DNA from 4 places in the Paenibacillus sp. FSL K6-1566 genome. Region 2 is predicted to be linked to each of the others. Evidence: a T-box and tRNA genes for the amino acid it is inferred to sense, from the RefSeq annotation. Region 2 holds a T-box; the other regions hold tRNA genes.
What was found. A T-box is a leader RNA that pairs with one kind of tRNA and senses whether it is charged. The one in region 2 lies ahead of leuS (leucine--tRNA ligase), so its partner is inferred to be a tRNA-Leu.
Positions count from the first base shown of each region.

Region 1: it encodes a tRNA-Leu, which carries the amino acid that the T-box ahead of leuS (leucine--tRNA ligase) is inferred to sense. The anticodon was not compared.
Region 3: it encodes a tRNA-Leu, which carries the amino acid that the T-box ahead of leuS (leucine--tRNA ligase) is inferred to sense. The anticodon was not compared.
Region 4: it encodes a tRNA-Leu, which carries the amino acid that the T-box ahead of leuS (leucine--tRNA ligase) is inferred to sense. The anticodon was not compared.

Region 1 covers NZ_JBBOSR010000001.1:2,179,762-2,185,067, reverse strand. Annotated here, with positions in the region: gene NST08_RS09350 (cache domain-containing sensor histidine kinase) at 1-197, opposite strand, end outside; gene NST08_RS09345 (L,D-transpeptidase) at 388-726, shown strand; gene NST08_RS09340 (AI-2E family transporter) at 843-1,919, shown strand; gene NST08_RS09335 (hypothetical protein) at 2,022-2,417, opposite strand; gene NST08_RS09330 (uracil-DNA glycosylase) at 2,445-3,131, opposite strand; tRNA gene NST08_RS09325 (tRNA-Leu) at 3,262-3,347, opposite strand; gene NST08_RS09320 (glycoside hydrolase family 25 protein) at 3,554-4,435, opposite strand; gene NST08_RS09315 (polysaccharide deacetylase family protein) at 4,627-5,306, shown strand, end outside.
Region 2 covers NZ_JBBOSR010000001.1:2,019,603-2,024,908, reverse strand. Annotated here, with positions in the region: gene leuS (leucine--tRNA ligase) at 1-1,976, opposite strand, end outside; T-box leader at 2,068-2,334, opposite strand; gene NST08_RS08605 (AraC family transcriptional regulator) at 2,383-3,270, opposite strand; gene NST08_RS08600 (Gfo/Idh/MocA family protein) at 3,347-4,420, opposite strand; gene NST08_RS08595 (Gfo/Idh/MocA family protein) at 4,447-5,306, opposite strand, start outside.
Region 3 covers NZ_JBBOSR010000001.1:4,760,012-4,765,317, reverse strand. Annotated here, with positions in the region: partial or broken gene NST08_RS29955 (spore germination protein) at 1-373, shown strand, start outside; gene NST08_RS21195 (Ger(x)C family spore germination protein) at 473-1,687, shown strand; gene NST08_RS21190 (GerAB/ArcD/ProY family transporter) at 1,702-2,844, shown strand; tRNA gene NST08_RS21185 (tRNA-Leu) at 3,342-3,425, shown strand; gene NST08_RS21180 (LysE family translocator) at 3,684-4,319, opposite strand; gene NST08_RS21175 (WD40/YVTN/BNR-like repeat-containing protein) at 4,603-5,306, shown strand, end outside.
Region 4 covers NZ_JBBOSR010000001.1:5,316,936-5,322,241, forward strand. Annotated here, with positions in the region: partial or broken gene NST08_RS23600 (thermonuclease family protein) at 1-87, shown strand, start outside; gene NST08_RS23605 (thiol-disulfide oxidoreductase DCC family protein) at 110-532, opposite strand; gene NST08_RS23610 (hypothetical protein) at 627-908, opposite strand; gene NST08_RS23615 (zinc ribbon domain-containing protein) at 998-1,240, opposite strand; gene NST08_RS23620 (organic hydroperoxide resistance protein) at 1,367-1,786, opposite strand; tRNA gene NST08_RS23625 (tRNA-Leu) at 1,979-2,061, opposite strand; gene NST08_RS23630 (helix-turn-helix domain-containing protein) at 2,161-2,517, opposite strand; gene NST08_RS23635 (PAS domain-containing protein) at 2,696-3,349, shown strand; gene NST08_RS23640 (alpha/beta hydrolase) at 3,533-5,152, opposite strand; gene NST08_RS23645 (FecCD family ABC transporter permease) at 5,178-5,306, opposite strand, start outside.

The DNA.
Region 1 (5,306 bases), 160 kb from region 2:
TCGACATACCGCTCGACCCGCTCCACAGCTCCACGCTGAACGTCCAGCTCGCTGCGGACAGCAGACTGAAACAAGAAATAGTACATTAAATAAGATAAGGCCACGATCGTAATGACCGCAATCACGGCGATCAGCAGCAATATTTTGGTGAACATATTGTTTTTAATATATTTCCGGTACAATCCTGCAGGAGACATGAGGTGATCCCCTTCCTGTGAAATTAGCGCCTTTGCATGGTCTATCTGTACTTACTATAACATCGGCAGGGAAAGCGCAATAATTGAAATATTCGCCAATTCGGTGAAGTCAGCATTTGCCTATTTTGGGGCTTCGAGGGGCGGATGCACCCTTGCTCTCATAGCATGATCAGAAGAAAGGAGAATGCTGATGCCGAAATATCGCATTATCGTGGATATATCCGATTACCGGCTGCATCTGCTGGACGGAGATATCGTCGTGCATACGTACCCGGTGGCTCTCGGAAAGCTGGCAACCCAGACGCCCCCGGGCAATTATACGATCGTGAACAAGCAGCCCAATCCCGGCGGGCCCTATGGCGCCTACTGGCTCGGACTGTCCAAGCCGCATTACGGCATCCACGGGACGAACGATCCCTCATCCATCGGCAGATCGGTTTCCCACGGCTGTGTGCGTATGTATAACAAGGATGTGCTTGAGCTCGCTTCCCTCGTGCCTGTCCATACCCGTGTCACCATTCGAAAATAGCTTACGAATAACAAGCGGCAATCCTCCGATGATTTCAAATCCCGCCAAATGGGTTAAATACAACTGTTAAACGGTACTTTACCTTAACTATTATTCGCCGTTATGGAGGGATTGCCATGATGCAGAGCAAATATTTTCGTACATGCCTCGGTATAATCGCCCTGCTCTTGATCATTTACTTGGGCTCCAAAGTCAGCTTCCTGTTCCGCCCGATCGTTTCCATGTTCAATATGCTGATCTTTCCGGTGGCAATCGCCGGCTTCTTCTACTACCTGCTTAGGCCGATTGTGGACTACCTGGAACGGCGCAAAATCAAACGATCGATCGGCGTGCTCATGCTGTACTTCGTATTCGCCGGCCTGATGGCCATCTTCGGCATCGTCGTATGGCCGACATTGCGGGAGCAGATCGAGAATTTCATCAGCCATATGCCGTTTCTGGTCGAGGACATGCAGGATCAGCTTGACCAGCTGCAGCAGGCGCCGTACTGGTCCCGCTTTATCCCGACCGAATCGGAGCTCGCGACATCCTTGACCGAATACATGAACCGAATCATTAATTGGGTCAGCAATTCTGTCAATCATCTGGTTACCGTTGTGTCCAGCGTGCTTGTCATCATTGCAACGATCCCGATTATTCTGTATTACATGCTGAAGGAAGGCGGGAAGCTCCCCCCTAAACTGCTCAGCGTGCTGCCAAGACGCTACCGGCGCGACGGGCAGGAGGTTCTCGTCGAGATCGACGGCGCGCTCAGCAGCTTTATTATCGGTAAAGTGATTTTGAATCTTATTCTGAGCCTGCTCATGTATATCGGATTTTTGATCATCGGTCTTCCTTATTCGCTGCTCTTGACGGTCGTTTCGTTCTTCCTGAATTTCATTCCATACATCGGCGCGGTGCTTGCAAGCATCCCCGTCGTCATTATCGGGTTTATCGAATCGCCCTCCATTGCCATCTGGTCCCTTGTCGTCATTATTATTGCTCAACAGATTCAGGATAATATTTTGACGCCGGTGATCTATGGCAAGCAGCTCGATATCCATCCGCTGACAACCATTGTTCTTATACTCGTCGGCGGCGACTTCTTCGGCATCCTCGGCATTCTGCTCGCCATCCCAGCCTATATGATCATCAAGATCATTGTGGTGCGGATTTATGAAATGTTCTTGGCCGAGAAAGTGGATGAATTATAGAGCCCCGCGCACGCAAAAAAAGATGTCCTCAGGTCTTATTCCACTTAGGAAATCAGGGCCTGGGGGACATCTTTTCGTTTCATTTCGTAATCTGCGTACCGCTTACGCGTTGCCCCGGAGAGAGCGGACAACGAAGTGATGCTCGTCCTTGCGGAGCCGCTGTCCGCTTGTGAGCGTCACGGTTTCCTCGTCATGGGATGCGAGAACGGCCTTCGGATGGATCAGCCGGTTCCCTCTCCACACCATGACGCATGATCCGAAGTATACGGCATTATCGAATTGAATGGTATGATGCACCGAATACCCGATGGAATTCAACACCGGATAAGCTGTTTTGGGCATGATACGGTGAATGGCGCGAAACGGAATCGCGAGCTCGTCCGGTCCAAGGATCGCCTTCTCCTGCACCGGATCCCACCCCTTCAGAATGCCTTCCACCGTCGTTCTGCCCCCATCTAAACGCTCAATGACTACATGACGGCCAATCCAATGCTTCATGAAGGTCACCTCTTCATCTCTTACGGATTATTCATCCCCAATGTCCGTGGTGCTAGGAATGACCCAATCGACCGGGGCCATCCCGTGCTGGATTAAATATGCGTTTGAAGCTGAGAATGGACGGCTACCGAAAAAACCTTTACGTGCAGCAAAGGGGCTCGGATGGGCGCTCTCCAGAACGAGGTGCCGGCTTCGGTCGATAAACGCCCCTTTCTTCTGCGCATAGCTTCCCCAAAGAATGAAAACCGTTGGCTGCTCCCGTTCATTCAATTTCGAAATGACCGCGTCCGTGAACTGTTCCCAACCTAGCCCTTTATGGGAGTTGGGCTCTCCTTCCTTGACTGTGAGCACGGCGTTCAACAATAGAACGCCCTGCTTGGCCCAAGCGATCAGGGATCCATGATCCGGAATCGGGGCATCCAGATCGGCTGCCAGCTCTTTGTAAATGTTGCGCAGTGATGGGGGGATTGTAACTCCTGGCCGGACCGAAAAGCTAAGTCCTTGCGCCTGTCCCCGTCCGTGATATGGATCTTGTCCGAGAATGACCACTTTGGTGGACTGATATGGCGTCTCCTGAAGAGCACGAAAAATTTCATCCCTCGGCGGATAGACCGTATGCAGCCGATACTCCTCGTCGATCCGTTCAAGCAGTTCTTTGAAATACGGCTTGTCCGTCTCTTCCTGCAGGATCAGGTCCCAATCATTATTAAACAACCGCATGCTCCTACTCTCCCTACATCCCTGGGCTGGACTTCGAAATATGTGTATGGGTATCTTAAAAAATAAGCCGGCACCCTGCAGGGGGCCGACTTATTCTCATAAATACTCGGGCGTTGAGTCATAATGCCGAGGACGGGGGTCGAACCCGTACGGTAGTCACCTACCGCAGGATTTTAAGTCCTGTGCGTCTGCCAATTCCGCCACCCCGGCAAATATTGCTGCGCTGTCAAGCGATTTAACTTCGCTTAATGCCGAATCACCGCATGGGATTCATGCCGAACAACGGAAGTTTCATACATTATTCGTGCGAGTTTTTCGTCTCAGCGACAAAAATGATAATACCATGCCTAACCATATGATGTCAATATATGAACTCTATTATTTTACGCATCACCTGCTTTTCAACGATGTTTTCCTTATAATATGTCTGTTCCCCGTTTAAGCGACTCGATGCGTCTCTCCTGTGCCTCAATCCGCTGCCGCAGCTCGCGCAGCAGCCGGTTCACCAGAACGGCTGCCTCTTCACGCGTCATCGGGTCACCGGGACGGGCATCGTCGAAAAAGCCGTTCTCCACCGCTTCCCGCCAGCTCGCTTCAGCCCAAGGACTGACTTCACGAATCCCTCCAAACGAGCCTGCCGCGCCATTTCCAGTGTTCCCCTGGGAGGCGTACGCTTTCAGATCTGACAAGGTGCCGGCATAAACATTGAGGTCGACCTTTCCCGTTATGCCGTTAATCCGTCCGGAATCGGTGTATTGCCAGAAGGTCCACTTGTTCCAAGCGGGACGGTCATCCGGGACTCGGGTTTCACTGTACCTTGCAATCCACAGGTCATACCTGCCCAAAGACTCATCGAAATTGGCCGCAAACGCGTTGCCGGTATATAGAATGGGCTGCCTTCCTGTCAATCGTTCCACTTCTTCAAGGAAGGCAGCGGCAGCTTGATTGATGGCTGCGCGGCTGATCCCTGCCGGATTATTCTCATAATCAAGCACCGGCGGGAGATCGAACCAGGCTAGCGGGCCTGCTTTTTTCATCGTTTCCACAAAATGCTTCGCCTCCTGCCTTGCCGCCGCAGCGCTCGCCGCCCCTAGAAAATGATAGGCACCGACCAGCAAGCCCGCGGCCTTAGCTCCCTGCACATTTTCTGCAAATTTCGGGTCCTCCAGCGAGCTCCCTTGAGAGGCCTTGATGAAAACAAATGATATCCCAGCTTCCCGAACCTGCTTCCAATCAATGCTTCCCTGCCACCGGCTTACATCGATTCCTCGCGCATGCGAAACGCTTCTGGATTGCATCGGTCATCACTCCTTCTCTCCTATTACCATATGCTGAAGCACCGGATAGGGCGAGCACCATTCGGGATTTTTTGCCGCCGGGTTATGACGGGTGCCGGAATATTTTGAGCAGATTCTCCAAAGGATAAGGAGGAATTGCAGCCCGCTGCCAGATGCCAAGAATACATGCATAGAAAAGGAAACGGGACATCATGAACAGACAAGCCATTGCTTTACTTCTAACCTTGATCGCAGCATTCGGCGTTATTCACGGTCATGCCGATGCCAATCAAATGCCTTCCTCGGCCAAGAAGAGGGATTACTACGAGGAGCGCGGCGATATTGTATGGGAGGTGCCGACCAGCAATAAAGTAATCGCCCTTACCTTTGACGACGGCCCTGATAAGGAGCATACGGAACAAATTCTCAACCTGCTCAAGCAGTACGATGCCAGAGCGACATTTTTCGTGGTGGGCAGCCGCGTCGAGAAGCATCCCGAAATCGTTGCCCGTGCGCTGGATGAAGGTCATGAGATCGGCAACCATTCCTACTCCCATCCTCCGTTCTATAATATTGGGGCAGATGCCTTGAGGAAGGAATTGACCAAGACACAGGATGCCATTTATCAAGCGACGGGGATCCGCTCTGTCTTGTTTCGCCCGCCCGGAGGACGATATAACGATGCAATCGTCAGCGCGAGCAAGGAGGTCGGAATGCTTACCGTCCTGTGGTCCTGGCATCAGGATACGCTGGATTGGCGCAAACCTGGCGCGAATGCCATCGTGCGGACAGTCTTGAAGAACGCCCGCAACGGCGACATCGTACTCATGCATGATTTCGTACCGGGCAGCGACCAGACGGTCGAAGCGCTCAAAAAGATTCTGCCGGAGCT
Region 2 (5,306 bases):
GAACCTTCCCCGTCCACGATTTTTGGATTCAGCTGGCCGTCATCGCCGATGAACAGACGCCATACGCGGGAGAGGAAACGATGCGTGCCTTCAACACCGTTCGTGTTCCATGGCTTGGTCGCTTCCAGCGGCCCCATGAACATCTCGTATACCCGAAGCGTATCGGCTCCGTATTCGTTCACGATATCATCAGGGTTGATGACATTGCCGCGGGATTTGCTCATTTTCTCATTATTGTTGCCGAGAATCATGCCTTGGTTCACGAGCTTCTGGAACGGCTCCTTCGTATCGACGACTCCGAGATCATAGAGCACCTTATGCCAGAATCTTGCGTACAGCAGGTGTAGCACCGCATGCTCGACGCCGCCGATATACAGGTCTACCGGGAGCCATTCCTTCTGCTTCTCCTTCGAGCACAGCTCATCCGGGTTATGCGGATCGATGTAACGGAGATAGTACCAGCAGCTGCCTGCCCATTGCGGCATCGTGTTGGTCTCGCGGCGGGCTTTCATGCCCGTCTCGGGATCAACCGTCTCCACCCATTCCGTCACATTCGCCAGCGGAGATTCGCCGGTGCCGGACGGTCTGATCTGATCCACGTCCGGCAGCAGCAGCGGCAGCTGGTCTTCCGGAACGGTCTTCATCGTTCCGTCCTCCAGGTGGAGAATCGGGATCGGCTCGCCCCAGTAGCGCTGACGGCTGAACAGCCAGTCGCGCAGCCGGTACGTGACCTTCTTCTTACCCTTGCCTTCTTTCTCAAGCCACTCGTTCATGGCCTGAATAGCAGCCTCATTGTCCATTCCGTTGAGGAAGCCGGAATTGACGTGCTCGCCGCTTCCGGTGTAAGCTTCTTCCTCCACGTTGCCGCCCTTCACCACTTCAATGATCGGAAGCCCGAATTGCTTCGCAAACTCCCAGTCGCGGGTATCGTGGCCCGGAACGGCCATGATCGCGCCGGTTCCGTAGCCGGCGAGGACGTAATCGGCGATCCAGATCGGCAGCTTGGCGCCGCTGGCAGGGTTGATGGCATAAGCCCCGGTAAATACCCCGGTCTTGTCTTTTGCCAGATCCGTACGCTCCAGGTCGCTCTTGCGGGCTGCCTGATCCTGATAAGCCTTCACCGCTTCCCGCTGCTCTGGGGTCGTAATTTTGTCCACCAGCTCATGCTCCGGTGCCAGCACGCAGTAGCTTGCGCCGAAGAGGGTGTCCGGACGGGTCGTGAACACTTCCAGCTTGGCGTCATGCCCATCGATATCAAACCGCACCTCGGCGCCGACCGATTTGCCGATCCAGTTGCGCTGCATGTCCTTCAGGCTTTCGCTCCAATCCAGCTCATCCAGATCCTCAAGCAGCCGGTCCGCATACTCGGTAATTTTCAGAATCCACTGCCGCATCGGCTTGCGGACGACCGGGTGGCCGCCGCGCTCGCTCTTGCCGTCAATGACTTCCTCGTTCGCAAGAACCGTACCCAGCGCTTCGCACCAGTTCACCGGCACCTCGGCTACATAAGCAAGGCCCCGTTTGTACAGCTGGATGAAGATCCATTGCGTCCATTTATAATAGTCCGGATCCGTCGTACTGATCTCCCGGTCCCAATCGTAAGAAAATCCGAGCGACTTGATCTGGCGGCGGAAGTTATTGATGTTCTGGATGGTGAATTCGCGTGGATGCTTGCCTGTATCCATCGCATATTGCTCTGCCGGAAGGCCAAACGCGTCCCAGCCCATCGGATGAAGCACGTTGTACCCGCGCATCCGCTTATAGCGAGAAATGATGTCGGTGGCCGTGTAGCCCTCCGGGTGCCCGACGTGAAGACCCGCTCCGGAAGGATACGGGAACATGTCGAGTGCATAAAATTTCGGTTTGGACGAGTTGTCCTCGGTTTTAAAGGTTTTGTTCTCTTCCCAATACTTCTGCCATTTCGGTTCAATGACCTGCGGCTTATAGCCGTGGCCGGCTGATTGTTGATCCGTCATACTACATAGCTCCTCCTTCACTGTCGAACGGACAAGGCAGTTAATGCCGCTGTCCTGAAAACAAAAAAACCTCATCATCCATAGCGCTGACGCTAGGGACGAGAGGTTTGATTCCCGTGGTACCACCCTAGTTAGTGCAAGGCATGCTTTGCCTTTCACTCCCTTTGCATCCTTATCGCGGATGAGACGGCGACGTTTCATCGACCGACGGATAAATAAGCATTCTTAAGATCCGAAAGCCGGGTTCGCGCCGCTGCTCAGAGGCGAGTTCATCCCTTGCGTCAACCGGCTTCCACCAAATGCACCGGCTCTCTGCATGATCGCATGCGGAACTACTAGTCCCCATCATTGCATTACTATGATTTCCATTTTAATGTGGCTATTATACCCAAAAAACCGCGCCAAGTCAACGGAGTTCGCCCTGGGACTTGCGGTAATGCTCCGGCGCCGTTCCGACCATCGTCTTGAACATCCGGCTGAAATGGGCCAAATGCTTGAAGCCGGCCGCCCGGCTGACATCCGTAATGCTCATATGGGGGTGCAGTCTCAGCAGGATTTTGGCCTGGTTAATTCTTCGGTGGTACACATATTTGAATACGGTCGTTCCGGTGACCTCCTTGAACAAAGAGGACAAGTAATGCTTCGTAAGATGCATGTCCCTGGCAATTCGGTCCAGCGTCAAATCCTCCATGTAATGCTCTTCCACAAACGAGACGACGTGCTGTACATGACGCTCCTTATCGGAGATCGAATCCTGCTGCTGCACTTCGCTTTGACACCAGCCCGCAATGACGTACAGCATTTCCTGAAGCCGAAGCTTCAATCGCTCCTGCTTGAAAGCAGCTTCCGCCCCCCGCAGCCGGTTCATATCCTCCAGCAGCCGCTCAAACTCTTCCCTCCTCTGCCCAGTCAGCGTCATCCGGTGATTGCGCAGCGTTTCGAAGGGATCCAGCAGGACCGATCTTGCCGATTCGGGCAGCTCCCTGCACACCCAGGCGGGATCGAAATGGATAATGCTCCGGACATAGCGCGAACCCGGCTCCACATTCGGGCAATGCAGCGTCAACCCGTTCATCAGGAGCAGGTCCCCGGGCTTCAGCGCAAAAACGGAGTCTCCGATCAGATACGTGCAGCGTCCTTCATGAAAATAATAAATTTCGTAAAAAGCGTGGGAGTGGAAAGTCCCGCCGGATAAAGGCCGGTCATTATAGCAGCCGAGTTCAATCGGTTCCCTCAGCAGCATCCGGTCAAAGCCCGGCATCCAGGATGGTGGAGTCGTCAACCGCGAAGACATGTGGGAATCCCCCTTATCGAGGTTATGAATCAATTCCCCGGGAATTTTGGCGGGGTCTCCCTTTATTATAATGGATTTATCCGATCCGCACGGCTAAGTTTTGGGCCTTGACGCACAGCTCTCCCGCTTTGAAGGCATGCTCCTGGGTCATGGCGCGCTCCGTCCGCTCCAGGCAATCGAGAATCAGCTCACCGAAGAACGGATAGCCGACCTTCCCCTTCAGCTCCATATGGAACTCCCCGTCCTTGTTCACCAAGTACAGATGATCGCCATGCGGGTGTCTGGCAATGTCGATATACTTGCGAAGCTCAATATATCCGTCCGTTCCCAGGATGAAGGTTCTGCCGTCGCCCCATGTCCCGAGTCCCTCCGGCGTCAGCCAGTCGACCCTGAAATAATTCGTCGCCCCGTTGTCGCCAAGCAGCGTGGCATCCCCGAAATCCTCGAGCTCCGGATACATCGGATTCGCATAATTGCCGACCTTGCTGCTCAGCACCTGGGCATCCCTGCAGCCTGCATAAAATAAAAACTGCTCGATCTGGTGGGAGCCGATATCGCATAAAATGCCCCCGTACTGCTCATGGCGGAAAAACCAATCGGGACGCGATGCCGCATTCAACCGATGCGGGCCTGTGCCGAGCACCTGAACCACCCTGCCGATCGCTCCATCCTGAATCAAGCGGCCGGCATGAACCGCGCTCTCCACATGAAGTCGTTCGCTGTAGTAAACCATGTATTTTCTGCCGGTTTCCGCCGCTTTCGCCCTGGCGGCCTCTACCTGCTCCAGCGTCGTAAACGGCGTTTTGTCGGTAAAATAATCCTTGCCATGCGACATCACCTTGAGCCCGAGCCCGCAGCGTTCCGAAGGGATCGCCGCAGCCGCGACCAGCTTTACCTCCGGAGCCTCCAATATTTGCGCTTCGGAGGAAGCCGGCCGTACGCCGGGGTATGCCTCGCAGAATGCTTTTACCTTCCCAGGGTCCGGGTCGTACACCCATTTCAGCGTGGCCCCCGCTTCGATAAGACCGTTGCACATGCCGTAAATATGTCCATGCTCCAATGACATGGCCGCGATCGTGAATTCCCCGGGCTTGCAGACCGGCTGGGCTTTGCCTACCGGCGCATATCGCATTCCATCACTCCGGTTCATATTGCTGCCTCCCCTATTTCTTGTATTTAGTAGGTTCCGAATGTTTTGCTCATATCGACGGGGCCGATCTCCCGCACCGTCTTCTCTCCGGTCGAGGCGGCGATCCGCTCCTGCAGAAGGTTATAGTACAGATCCTCATCCAGCGGCAGATCCACCCAGTTGTCCGTCCACGTGGACAGATGCATTGCATTCGACAAGGTAAGTCCATGGATTCCCTCTTCGCCCGGAGCGATTAACGGGGTGCCGTGCAGAATGGCATCCGTAAAATTTTGAATAATGCCGTTATGCTGCGGATTGTCTCCCACAATCGGAACGTCGCACTTCCAGCATTCCGGTTCGCCGAAGCCGCCGGTATACTGACGGTTGAATTCCGGCTCCGGCACCCGAAGTCTCCAAAAAGTAAGATTGCCGTTTTCGATGACGATTTTCCCGCGGTCTCCCGTCACTTCAAACCGGTTCGTGCCCGGCGCTTCGCCGGTGGTCGTGATGAATACGGCGGTTGCGCCGTTTTCGTATTCCGCGTAAGCGGTCACGTCGTCCTCGACCTCGATGTTGCGATACTTGCCGAACGCGCAGAATGCCCGAATTCTCTTCGGCATCATGCCTGTCGTCCATTGCCATAAATCGAGCTGGTGCGGAGATTGATTGATCAACACCCCGCCGCCTTCGCCGGACCAGGTCGCACGCCAGCCTCCCGAATCGTAATAGCTCTGGGAACGGTACCAGTTCGTCACGATCCAGTTCATGCGCCGGATTTCGCCGAGCTCTCCATCCGCAATCAGCTCCCGCAGCTTCTTATAAAGCGGATTGCAGCGCTGATTGTACATGATGGAGAACACTTTGCCGCTTGCAGCCGCTGCGTTATTCATCTCGCGGACCTGCTTGG
Region 3 (5,306 bases), 2.7 Mb from region 2:
GCCAGCGATGGTTATCGTAGTGGCATTGACCGGTATTGCAAGCTTCACGCTTCCGGCCTACAACCTGTCCATCGCTGGACGGCTGATTCGCTTTGGCTTCATGGTTCTCTCCGGCATGTTCGGCTTCTATGGGCTGACCTTGGGCGTCATCGTGCTGATCGCGCATATGAACAGTCTCCGGTCCTTCGGTGTACCCTTTATGTCGCCAATCAGTCCATTCCGGCTCAGGAATCAGAAGGATGCGATCATCTGTTTACCCTTTCAGCCGCTGCAAACTCAAGCTGCGGAGTCTTCAACCGGATTTGGAGCGTCATCGAATCAAGACACTTCCTTGGCTGGAGACTCGGATGGGAGGATGAGCGGGTCGGGGTAACAAGGTGCCGATGGCGGAAGCGCTTCGGGAAGGGGGCAGCATACGGCTGCGAACGGAGCAGGAGGAAATCGTAACTCATGATGGGAGGCGAACTGAGATATGCGCAAACATCAAGGGCTGACCATTCTGATCATATGCTGCTGTCTCGGTCTGCTGAGCGGCTGCTGGGATGTGGTAGAGCTGAATAAGCGTGCAATAGTCTCCGGTATCGGCGTGGATTGGAAGGAAGAGGAGAAGGAATATCTCGTTTCCTTCCAGACGGTCATCGCCGATGAAATTTCGGGGAAGGCTGGCAGAGGAGCAACGCCTACCTCCGTATATAAGGCATCAGGGAAGAGCATAGTCGAAGCGATGCGCAATGCTTCCCGCAAAGTGCCCCGTATCATTTCGCTCGCCCATACCGGTCTGATCGTCATCTCGGATCGCGTGGCGAGAGAGGGCATTATCGATCTCTTCGATTATTTGGACAGAGACTCCGATATCCGGCTGAATGCCGAAGTATTGATTGCAACCCAGGGACAAACCGCAGAGGATGTCGTGTCTGCAATGACACCGATTGGAAAAATCACGGCTTTTGCACTCGAGCAGAAGATCGATTTAACGTCGGGACAGCTTGGAGAGAATTTTCGGATCGAGGTAGATGATGTCATCCGTGGATTGCTTACCCCGGGAGGCGGGCCTTTGGTGAACGGAGTGATGATCGAAGGCAGCGCCGAAAAGGCATCGAAGATGGAAACCTTAAAGAACGCGAAGGTAGAAGGATTGGCGGTCATCTCCCAAATGGCTGTATTTAAAGGGGATCGTCTTGTGAGCTGGTTAAACGCGGACGAATCCCGCGGCACCGTTTGGATCCGGAATAAAATGAAAATCACGCCGATCCATTTGAAGTTACTTGATCAAGGTGGAGAAATATCGCTTGAAGTTATGCGGTCCAAAACAAGGCTGCTCGCTGACTTAGAAGATCCTGCGAATCCGATTATTCACATTCACGTGGAGCCTAATTTCTCGATCCGTGAAGTGAACAGCGCGATTGACCTGCGAAATCCGGCAACGATGAAGCTCCTGGAGGACGCAGCCTCGAGAGAGGTTATTCGTATTATGGAGCTAGCCGTTCGTAAGAGCAAGGAAGTGAATAGCGATATTCTGGGATTTGGTCAGGCTGTGGAACGGTCCGATCCGTCCGCTTGGCGAAAGATGAAGAATCGCTGGGATCAGCTCTTTCCACGGGTGCAAGTGAAATACCATGTGAAACCGGTGATACGAAATTCTCAAATGAGGGATCGTTCCGTTCTATACAAGATCCACAACCAATGAAGGAGGAGAGTCAAATGGAAAAGGTGAAAATCAGCCCATTTCAATTCTTCTCGATATTGGTTCTGTTTCAGTTCGGCACGACGCTCGTCGTAAATTTGGGACTTGAGGCAGGCCGGGATGCATGGATAGCCGTGCTCATCGGAACGGTGATCGGCATGCTGATCTTCTCCTTGAATGCGTATTTGTACACGGCATTTCCCGACAAACTGCCAGTGGAGGATTATCGATTATTGCTCGGGAAATATGTCGGCAGCCTTGTAGGACTAGTCTATGCCGTCCTTTATATGTTCACAGCGGCTCGAGATCTCGTAGACGGGGGACTGCTGGTCATGGCGTCCGCCGCGTTGAGGGAAACGCCGCTTCTGATCGTGAATCTGCTCATGATCATGGCGGTGGCCTATGTGCTGCATCAAGGCTTGGAGGTGCTGGCACGGACGGCTACCATCTTTTTAGCGATTATGTTTATGATCGGGGTGTTCAGCGGGATCGTGATTCTATTTTCCGGGATCATTGACCTTCAGCTCCTCCTACCTGTCATGGGTGAAGGATTCCAGCCGATTCTAGAATCGGTGCTAAAGAAAAACATTCATTTTCCGTTTGGCGAGCTTATCTGTGCGACGGCCATCTTTCCGGCGGTTAACCATACCAAAAATGGGGTGAAAGCAGGACTGCTGGCGATATTGGTTACCGGCGTCATCCTGGCTCACGTGTCGTTGATCACGATTTCAGTACTGGGAGCGGATATTACCGAACGGGCGGTATTTCCGCTCTTGACCATGATGGGGAAGGTAGAGATTTCGGAATTTATCGAGCGGACGCAAATTCTGATCGTGATGGTTCTGATCATCGGCGTGTTCTTTAAAATCAGCCTATATTATTATGCAGCATTGATCAGTTCCTCCATATTGTTCAAAATCCCGTATCGTAAATTAATTTATCCCTATGCACTGGTCATACTCGGCCTCTCCATTATCCTTGCCCGCTCTTACAGCGAGCATCTAATGAAAGGGGGAGCCTACCTGTATACGGTGTTCCCGTTCTATTCCATCGGTTTACCGCTCCTGCTCGTGATCATATGTCTGATCCGCAAAGCCATCCTCGGAAGGCGTTCCGGTTCTGCACCCGGCCCGGGTTCGGGACCCGCTTCCGGTTCCTGAATCCGATTCCCCAGACGCTCTAGGGGGGCTCGTTTCATGCTTCCTCTTGCGGAAGCTGCGATAAAGATCCGGAATAACCAGCAGAGCTAGCAAGAGGATCACGGTGATTCTCTCAACGGGAGAGAAGAGCGTGAAACGCCAGTTAATGATAAAGTTGTACCACGGAAAGCCGAAGAGGATGTCCGTAAGGATCGTTATGGTCAAGCATAATACGGCGGTTAATAACATGATCGAATATTTTTTCAGGAGCATGCAACTCACCTCGCCTTTCGTCTTAGGGGGTCAATCGGATTGGCGCCTCTTATAACCCCGTCCTGTTATAGTATGGAGGGGAGGGAGGTTAAAAATACCGAAGCGGGAGAGCGGGTCATGCGGTACGCCATCATGATGCATACCATGCTTTCGACATTTTTTTTAAAAAAATGCTTGCTTTTTAACTTTAGTCGTTATATACTCTTAATTACGGTGATCACAACGAGTTAATAACCCAAACACATGCGGTCGTGGCGGAATTGGCAGACGCGCACGGTTCAGGTCCGTGTGGGCTAACCCCCGTGGAGGTTCGAGTCCTCTCGACCGCATCTAATGTAACAGCGAATAAGCTCTTGAATTTGTCCTTGCGGCAATTCAAGAGCTTTTTTGTATATCTGAGTTTTCCGCAGCTCGTATCATCGGTTGAAAGCGTGATGAGGGTTGTACGAAAATAAGAAACAGCTCCCTTCGGAGCTGTTCTCATGCGCTGAGTATCCCACAATTCAATAAGTGGGGGTTGCATCTGCAATAAGTTTGTCTGCCGGCACCGTGCACTTAAGCGCCTTGATAGGGATACGTTTCTTCCATTACTGTCTTTGGAATGCTACCTTTAGGCCTAGTCCAATGTAGATTGCTCCAACGAATTTGCCGCTCCACTGGCTTAGGCGCCTGATCCATGGCGTCCGTTTAACCACTCTTCCAAGCGTGGAGACACTTAATACAATCGTGGTTGTATACAATATGCTTAGAATCACAAAGATCAATCCCAGGACTAAGAACTGCCCGACCGCTTCACCGCGTTCGTGATGAATAAATTGAGGCAGGAATGCCAGAAAGAAGAGGGCCGTCTTCGGATTAAGAAGCTCAGCAACAGTTGCCGAGGCATAGGATTTCAGGGAGCCTGCCGATTCAACCTGGGGCATTTGCGGTTCGGAGGGCTTGCTTAGGATTGCGCGAATCCCTAGGTATAGCAAGTAGGCTGCGCCTGCAAATTTAACAACATTGAAGGCAAGTGCCGAAGTCATCAATATTGCGGATAGACCTACCGTTGCAAATAAGGTATGAAGGAAATCCCCGGTAGCGATACCGAGCCCAGCCATTATGCCTCCTCTTCGCCCGTTCTGAACGGTGCGGGTAATGGTGAGGAGAACGGCGGGTCCTGGAATCAAAAATAGACCAAGAACAACGATGATGTACGTCATAAGAGTCGGAAAATCGAGCATTTGCAATCCCCCTTTATGGTCCTAAAGCGATGGGTCTGTCGTTACTCAAACCATCCTGTCCCTATATTAGAGTCAAGTGATTCAAATGGCAAGCAGGTGAATCGATAATTATGCTGCTCTTAGAACCTGCCGGATAAGCGTTTTTTCCTGTTCCGTTTTATGGGGTGTTGCCATTATACTTATAGTAATTGAATGGTCTTGGAGCTGGCGTTATGTTATCGCCGTTCCATCATGGATAGATTGACAGCAGGGGGAATTTGACCGGGAAGGGGGAGTGGTCGAAATGGCAAACGTACGAAACCGGTTCGGCACATGGTTGCTGCTGGTCGTCTTGCTGTCCGTGACAGCCGGTTGTGAGGCGCCCGATTCCGGGAGCAGCGTTGTCGCTCCTGCTCCCGTATCGCTTACGCAGAACCATGACGGGAAGCGGAGCGATTCGGACGGATCGGCATCCGGCGGGAAATCCTCGAAGACGGATCAGTCCGAGGGGAACCCATCAGAACCTGCCGGCCAGGGTTCAAGTGGCGCAGCGGATGGAAAGAGCAAGGACGAAGTGGATCTCACGGATGTGACGGCCATGTGGCTTATCAATCACCAAGCAGGCTGGATTGGGGGAGACGGATGGATTGCCTTCAGTGATGACGGTGGAACCGATTGGGAGGTGCAGGCTTATCCCGAGGAGACGGTTCGCCAAATCTTTGCCTTGAACGCAAACCACGTATGGGCCGTCATGGAGAACAATGATTTATATCAGTCGACGGACGGGGGACAGGTCTGGAACAAGATCGGCAGGACGCCGAATGGGGGATTTCTTCATTTCGTATCGCCGGACACGGGGTTCAGCGGATCGGCGAGAACGGAAGACGGGGGGAAAACCTGGGGAGAATCCGAGGGTCCGGATACGACCCGGAAACCGGAAGATTTGCGGGAGCCGTTGATTGGCTGGCGGCTTCAGAATCACCAGCAGGATTTTCACGGTCACGGCGA
Region 4 (5,306 bases), 3.3 Mb from region 2:
CCATACTACGAGCGGACAAAGGAGGAGCAATGGTTCTGCACCGAGGAGGAGGCCGTCGCGGCCGGGTTCCGGGCTCCCCGCTCGTAGGGGCCATTCGCATTCCGGGAATTTATGAGAGGAACCGGCGCCGGATATCCGGCGTCGGTATCATGCATGCCTCGGAGCGGCCGAACCAGCGGTAACGGTTCTTGGCCACGATGCGGTACGCACGGTCCCGGATCGGACGAGGCACGATGATCATCGCATAGGCGAGAGGCCACGGAAAGCGGAGCCGCCGGGCAATGCGCAGCGCCCCCTGCGACCGGGTGTAGTACTTTCCTTTTTCAATCAGCACCATCGTATCCCCGCCATCCGGCGTCAGTCCTCCCTGCTCCAGCAGTGACTGCCCGATCTCCGATTGGAGCGATGCGAACCGGAAATGGCCGGCTGGATCCCGCTGGATAATAAATCGGGTCAAGCCCTGGCACAAGTGACACACCCCGTCAATCAACACGATGGCGTATTCTTCGTTATCCTTGCCCGCCTTCTTCATAATCAACCTGCCCTCCTTTGGTTACGATGCGACCCTAAAACTCGCCCAATAAGAAAAAACGCAGGAAAATTCCCGCGCTTCATCATGCGTCGCCTTATTCAGATTCGACCGCTTTGCTCAACCACTCGCCGTCTCTCATCTGCTGATCGAAATCATCTGAAAATTTATCCATGCATTTACAAATGAAATCCTTGCGGCATACTGGGCATGGCACTTTCCCAAGCCGGCTCAGCGCCGTCATCTTCCACTCAGGAAACCGGTTGTAGAACACGCGGCAATCCGTTCCGTCAGCCAAATGGATAATGAATTCGTACAACCCTTCCTTCTCATTGCTCCCAGCTTTGGTTACATCTGTAATCTGCGGTTTGTATGGCATGTCATCACCCGTTTATATTGATTTGTAATTGCTTATGACTGGTTGTACTTTCTGGTACTTAGTCATATTAAAGAATTTTAAAGGCGATGTCAACCGAAGAACACATCGAGGATTGAGCCGATTTGGCCGCGCTTTTTCCCCTCCAAAATATCCGGATTAAACACTTCCACATACCCGCAGTGGGTGCAGGATACAAACAGGAAATGATTGTGTTGAATATCGAACAGCTTGCTGAGCCCCGCTCCCGACATGGATACTTCCTTCGTCTCGCACTGAGTTCCGCGGCATTTGCTGCAGACAAACCGTTCAGCGATCATCTCTTCAATACGCATATTATGCGCTCCTTTCAAGCTGCCTTTTAATAACGGAATACGGCGAAGTATGGAAAAAGTTCCATATTGTTATGCAATAAAAAGGGGATTATCCCTCATGGAGGACAATCCCCTTCTATTCAATCGTCAGATTACGTTCAGCTCCACATCGATGTTGCCTCGCGTCGCTTTGGAATACGGACAGAACGCATGCGCCTTTTTTGCAAGCTCCTCGGCCTGGCTCCGCTCGATTCCCGGCATCTCAATCTTCAGCTTCACGGCCAGCTTAAAGCCATCGTCCGTTTCATCCTTGCCGATCATCACCTGAGAATGGATGGTCACGTCTTTGAGCGTTACCCCTTCCTTGCGGGCGATATTGGCCAGCGCGCTTTCGTAGCAAGCCCCATATCCCGCTGCGAACAATTGCTCCGGATTGGTTCCTTCCCCTCCGGGTCCGCCAAGCTCCTTCGGCATGCTAAGCTTATGATTAAGAGCTCCGTCGGACGACTGGATCGAGCCCTCGCGTCCACCAACAACCTTCACGTCAGCCGTGTACAATGGTTTCATAACTCGCCTCACTCCTTCATGCCCTATTATGAACGCTACAATAAGACTTTAAACTTGTGGCACAAATTGAAACGGTATGTAAAGGCTTTGTCGGCACAGGAAAGAGTCAAACCGGGGCGTTCGAGACAACAAAAAAAACCGATGCCCAAGCTTACGCTTGAACAACAGCTTCTTATGCCGATTCAATCATAATGCGGTAGAGAGGACTCGAACCTCCACGGGTATACACCCACTACCCCCTCAAGATAGCGTGTCTGCCATTCCACCACTACCGCATATAATAAAGAAGTTCTTCAGCAGAACATTCCCTATTATATAGCCATAATCCACAATTGTAAAGATCCAATTATTTCCCGCACGCCATAGCCTTGACGCTAAGTCTTCTCGTTTCGCTTATCCCTGCGGTAAGCCGAAAACTCAAGGTACTCCCGGATGAACTCCTTCTCGCGCTCTTCGAGACCCGACAGCGCGGATAGCGCCGTTTCCGCCTCATATTCCTCTCTCGTTTCATTCACCCGGGTGGTGGGCTTGCCCTTCCCGATAATCAACCAGTCCAGGCTAACGGAGAAAAATGCTGCTATTTCAATTAATTTATTCGTACTCGGCGTTGTTTTCCCTCGCTTCCAGTCACCAAAATTCCCTGTGCTGATCCCGAGGGTTTCACAGAACGCCTTCTTCGTCATACCCCGGCTTTCTATCAGATGTTCGATTCGTTGGTAAATAGACTGCATCAAACAACCGCCTTCCTGATTCTCTTTCCAAGAAAAATTACTTAAATACGTATTTCCCTCTTGCAAAACAACTTAAATACGTGTATAATCTATCTATGTTGCCTAAATTATACCATAGGACCCATGGATCGTTGTACCTTTTACCCATGAGTCTATTTCGTAAGAGGAGCGAACCCTTTTGCCCTACGATACCATGAGCACAGCTTGGAACTATGCCGTCCATGCCTTGAACAGAGGCTTAATGATCATTACGCCCGACGGCATGATCGATAAGATAAACGATCCGCTTGTAACGATGTCCGTAAGATATGGTGTCTCGCCTGATTTTCAATGGCAGGGGGCATCATTTTTTGATATTATGCCCTGGTGCTTTGGGGAGGTCGATTTCGGCAGCTTGGACGGTGAACATTATTTATCCTCGGTCAGAGCCGTTCTGGAAGGAAGCCGGCCGGATTGCGTCCTGGAGTATTCGGTCTCCCGGAACCGTAAAGTATTCTGGGTGCTATGCGAGGTCCAGCCGCTGTCCGAAAGCAGCGATAATTTCATTCACGGCGCCATCCTTTCCTTTACCGACATTACAAAGTATAAAGAGCGGCAAATCCTGCTCGAGCAGACGCTTGCCCGCAGCCTTCCGCTCCCGGAGCACATCCCCATCTGCGCCGTATGCAAGCATGTCAGCCAGGAAGAGACATGGGAACCGGTTGAAAGCTATCTTGAGAGACGCCTTCCCGTCGAATTTACGCACGATATTTGTCCCGAATGCATCCGCAGGCTCTATCCGAAATATTCCTCCGCGCTGGACGATGACCATGCCGGAGAAACGGAGGAATAACCACGCTCATCGTTCTCCTCGCTTTTCGTACATTCGCCATTCCCGAAGTTCGCCACCCTGGCGGCCTGCAGCCTATGCGGGCGGATTCAAATACGAGCACATTATAAAAAAGCAGTATAGGATCCATCGGGTCCCATACTGCTTTTGTTTTGTTATAACTGGTTATATCTGCGTTGCTTCCTATTATGAACTGATCAGACGGAGAAGCGGGCTTACCAGGGACGGCAGCACGGATACATGGCCCTCCCCTTCGATTTCATGAAGCTCGGCGTGCAGCAAATGCCGGTGCTCTCGCAGCTTTGCATACAAATCCCTTGCGTCTTGGACCATGGCGGGCTTTTCTTCGGTACCGACAAAAATGCTCAGCTCCCGCTGCAAGTCGAACGGCTGAAGGAATGGCTTGGAGACCTCCCATGTCTTATACAGCACATGCTGCTTCCACCAGACTGATGGGCTCGCTGCAATATACCGCCGAAAGATGTGGGGCCTCGTGAACAGCGCATAGAGCACAAAGAAACCGCCCAAAGAATGGCCGAACACCGACTGCTTCTCGGGATTCACCGGATATCGCGACGCAATGCGGGGGATCAGCTGAAGCTCGATAAAATCCAGGAAGTCTTCGGCGCCGCCGGTTTCCGGCCACGGCATTCCGTTCGGACGGACGGGGAGCTCGTGTGCCGCTGCAGGCACGGTATAATCGTAAAACCGCTCATCCGTCACGATCGGACTGTCGCTGTCGTAGCCGATCCCGACGATGATGGAAGGCGTTATGCCGCGCGGTGTACGGGATTGCAGCCTCACCGCCTCCGCCAGCGTCCCGAAGGATGCATTGGCATCAAGCGAATACAGCACCGGATAGCCGCCTTCAGGCGGCGGTCCCATCGGCTCGGCCACGGATATTCGGTATACGCGCCCAGTCGACTCCGACTGCATGTTCCATGTAACCGTGCCTGATATGCGATAAGCGGGCCCAGCCGTCTCCGGGATGCCGCGTATTCCTTCCGCCGTAACGGCTTGGCCCTCTGTCCTTGCATCCTGCTCCATCGCTGCTCGGGCCTCCACAGCAGCCCCGCTGCCATCTTCGTCAAACAGCCACGACACCGCATCCGGGAATCTCCTGGACATAAAGATCGGATCATGGGTTCCATCCGGATCCATGTGGAGCCTAACCCTGGAATCCGCTCCTTCTTCCCCCGTCCAAATGCGGTATGCCTCCAGATTGCTCGGGGTCATGAACTGCTGGATTCCTTGCTTGTAGGCCCCTTCGTATTGACCGACCGACATATAGACCCGGAGGCCCGGCGGCAGCTTCTCATGGCCACGGATGAACTCCATGACGCCTTCATACCATAATGAGGCCGATAGCATGCCGATCCGGCCGAACGTATCCGGCCGCCAATACCCTGCGAACATGGAGATCAGCCCGCCGAACGAGGCGCCGACGATCCCCGTATGCTCCGGCTCCGGCAGCGTCCGGTAACGACCGTCAATGTAAGGCTTGATGCGATCGGCGACTTCATAGACGTACTCTCTTCCCCGTCCCCCAAAAGGAGGACGGCCTTCAAGCAGCGACTTCGCCGGCCATGGCGTATATTCATCGTTCCGCTTCTCCGTCGCGATCCCGACCAGGATCAGCTCTCCGAGCCTTCCGTCCTTGAACAGATGCTCTAAATAATTCAAGCAATCCATGAAGGAATCGCCGCCGTCCTGAACATAAGCTACAGGATAGCAGCGGTCCGAATGGTGATAAGAGGGGGCAAATACAGGGTTAGTTCTCGGTCCAAGGCCGAAAGCTTCTGATATCGGTTCATAGTTCCTCCCCGGATGATCAAGATTTTCTCATGCGAAACAATAAATAAACGAAATAAGGAACGCCGATCACCGAGACGACGATGCCTGCGGCAAGCTCTGCGGGAGCAAAGATCGTTCGTCCGATGAGATCCCCGATCATGATGAT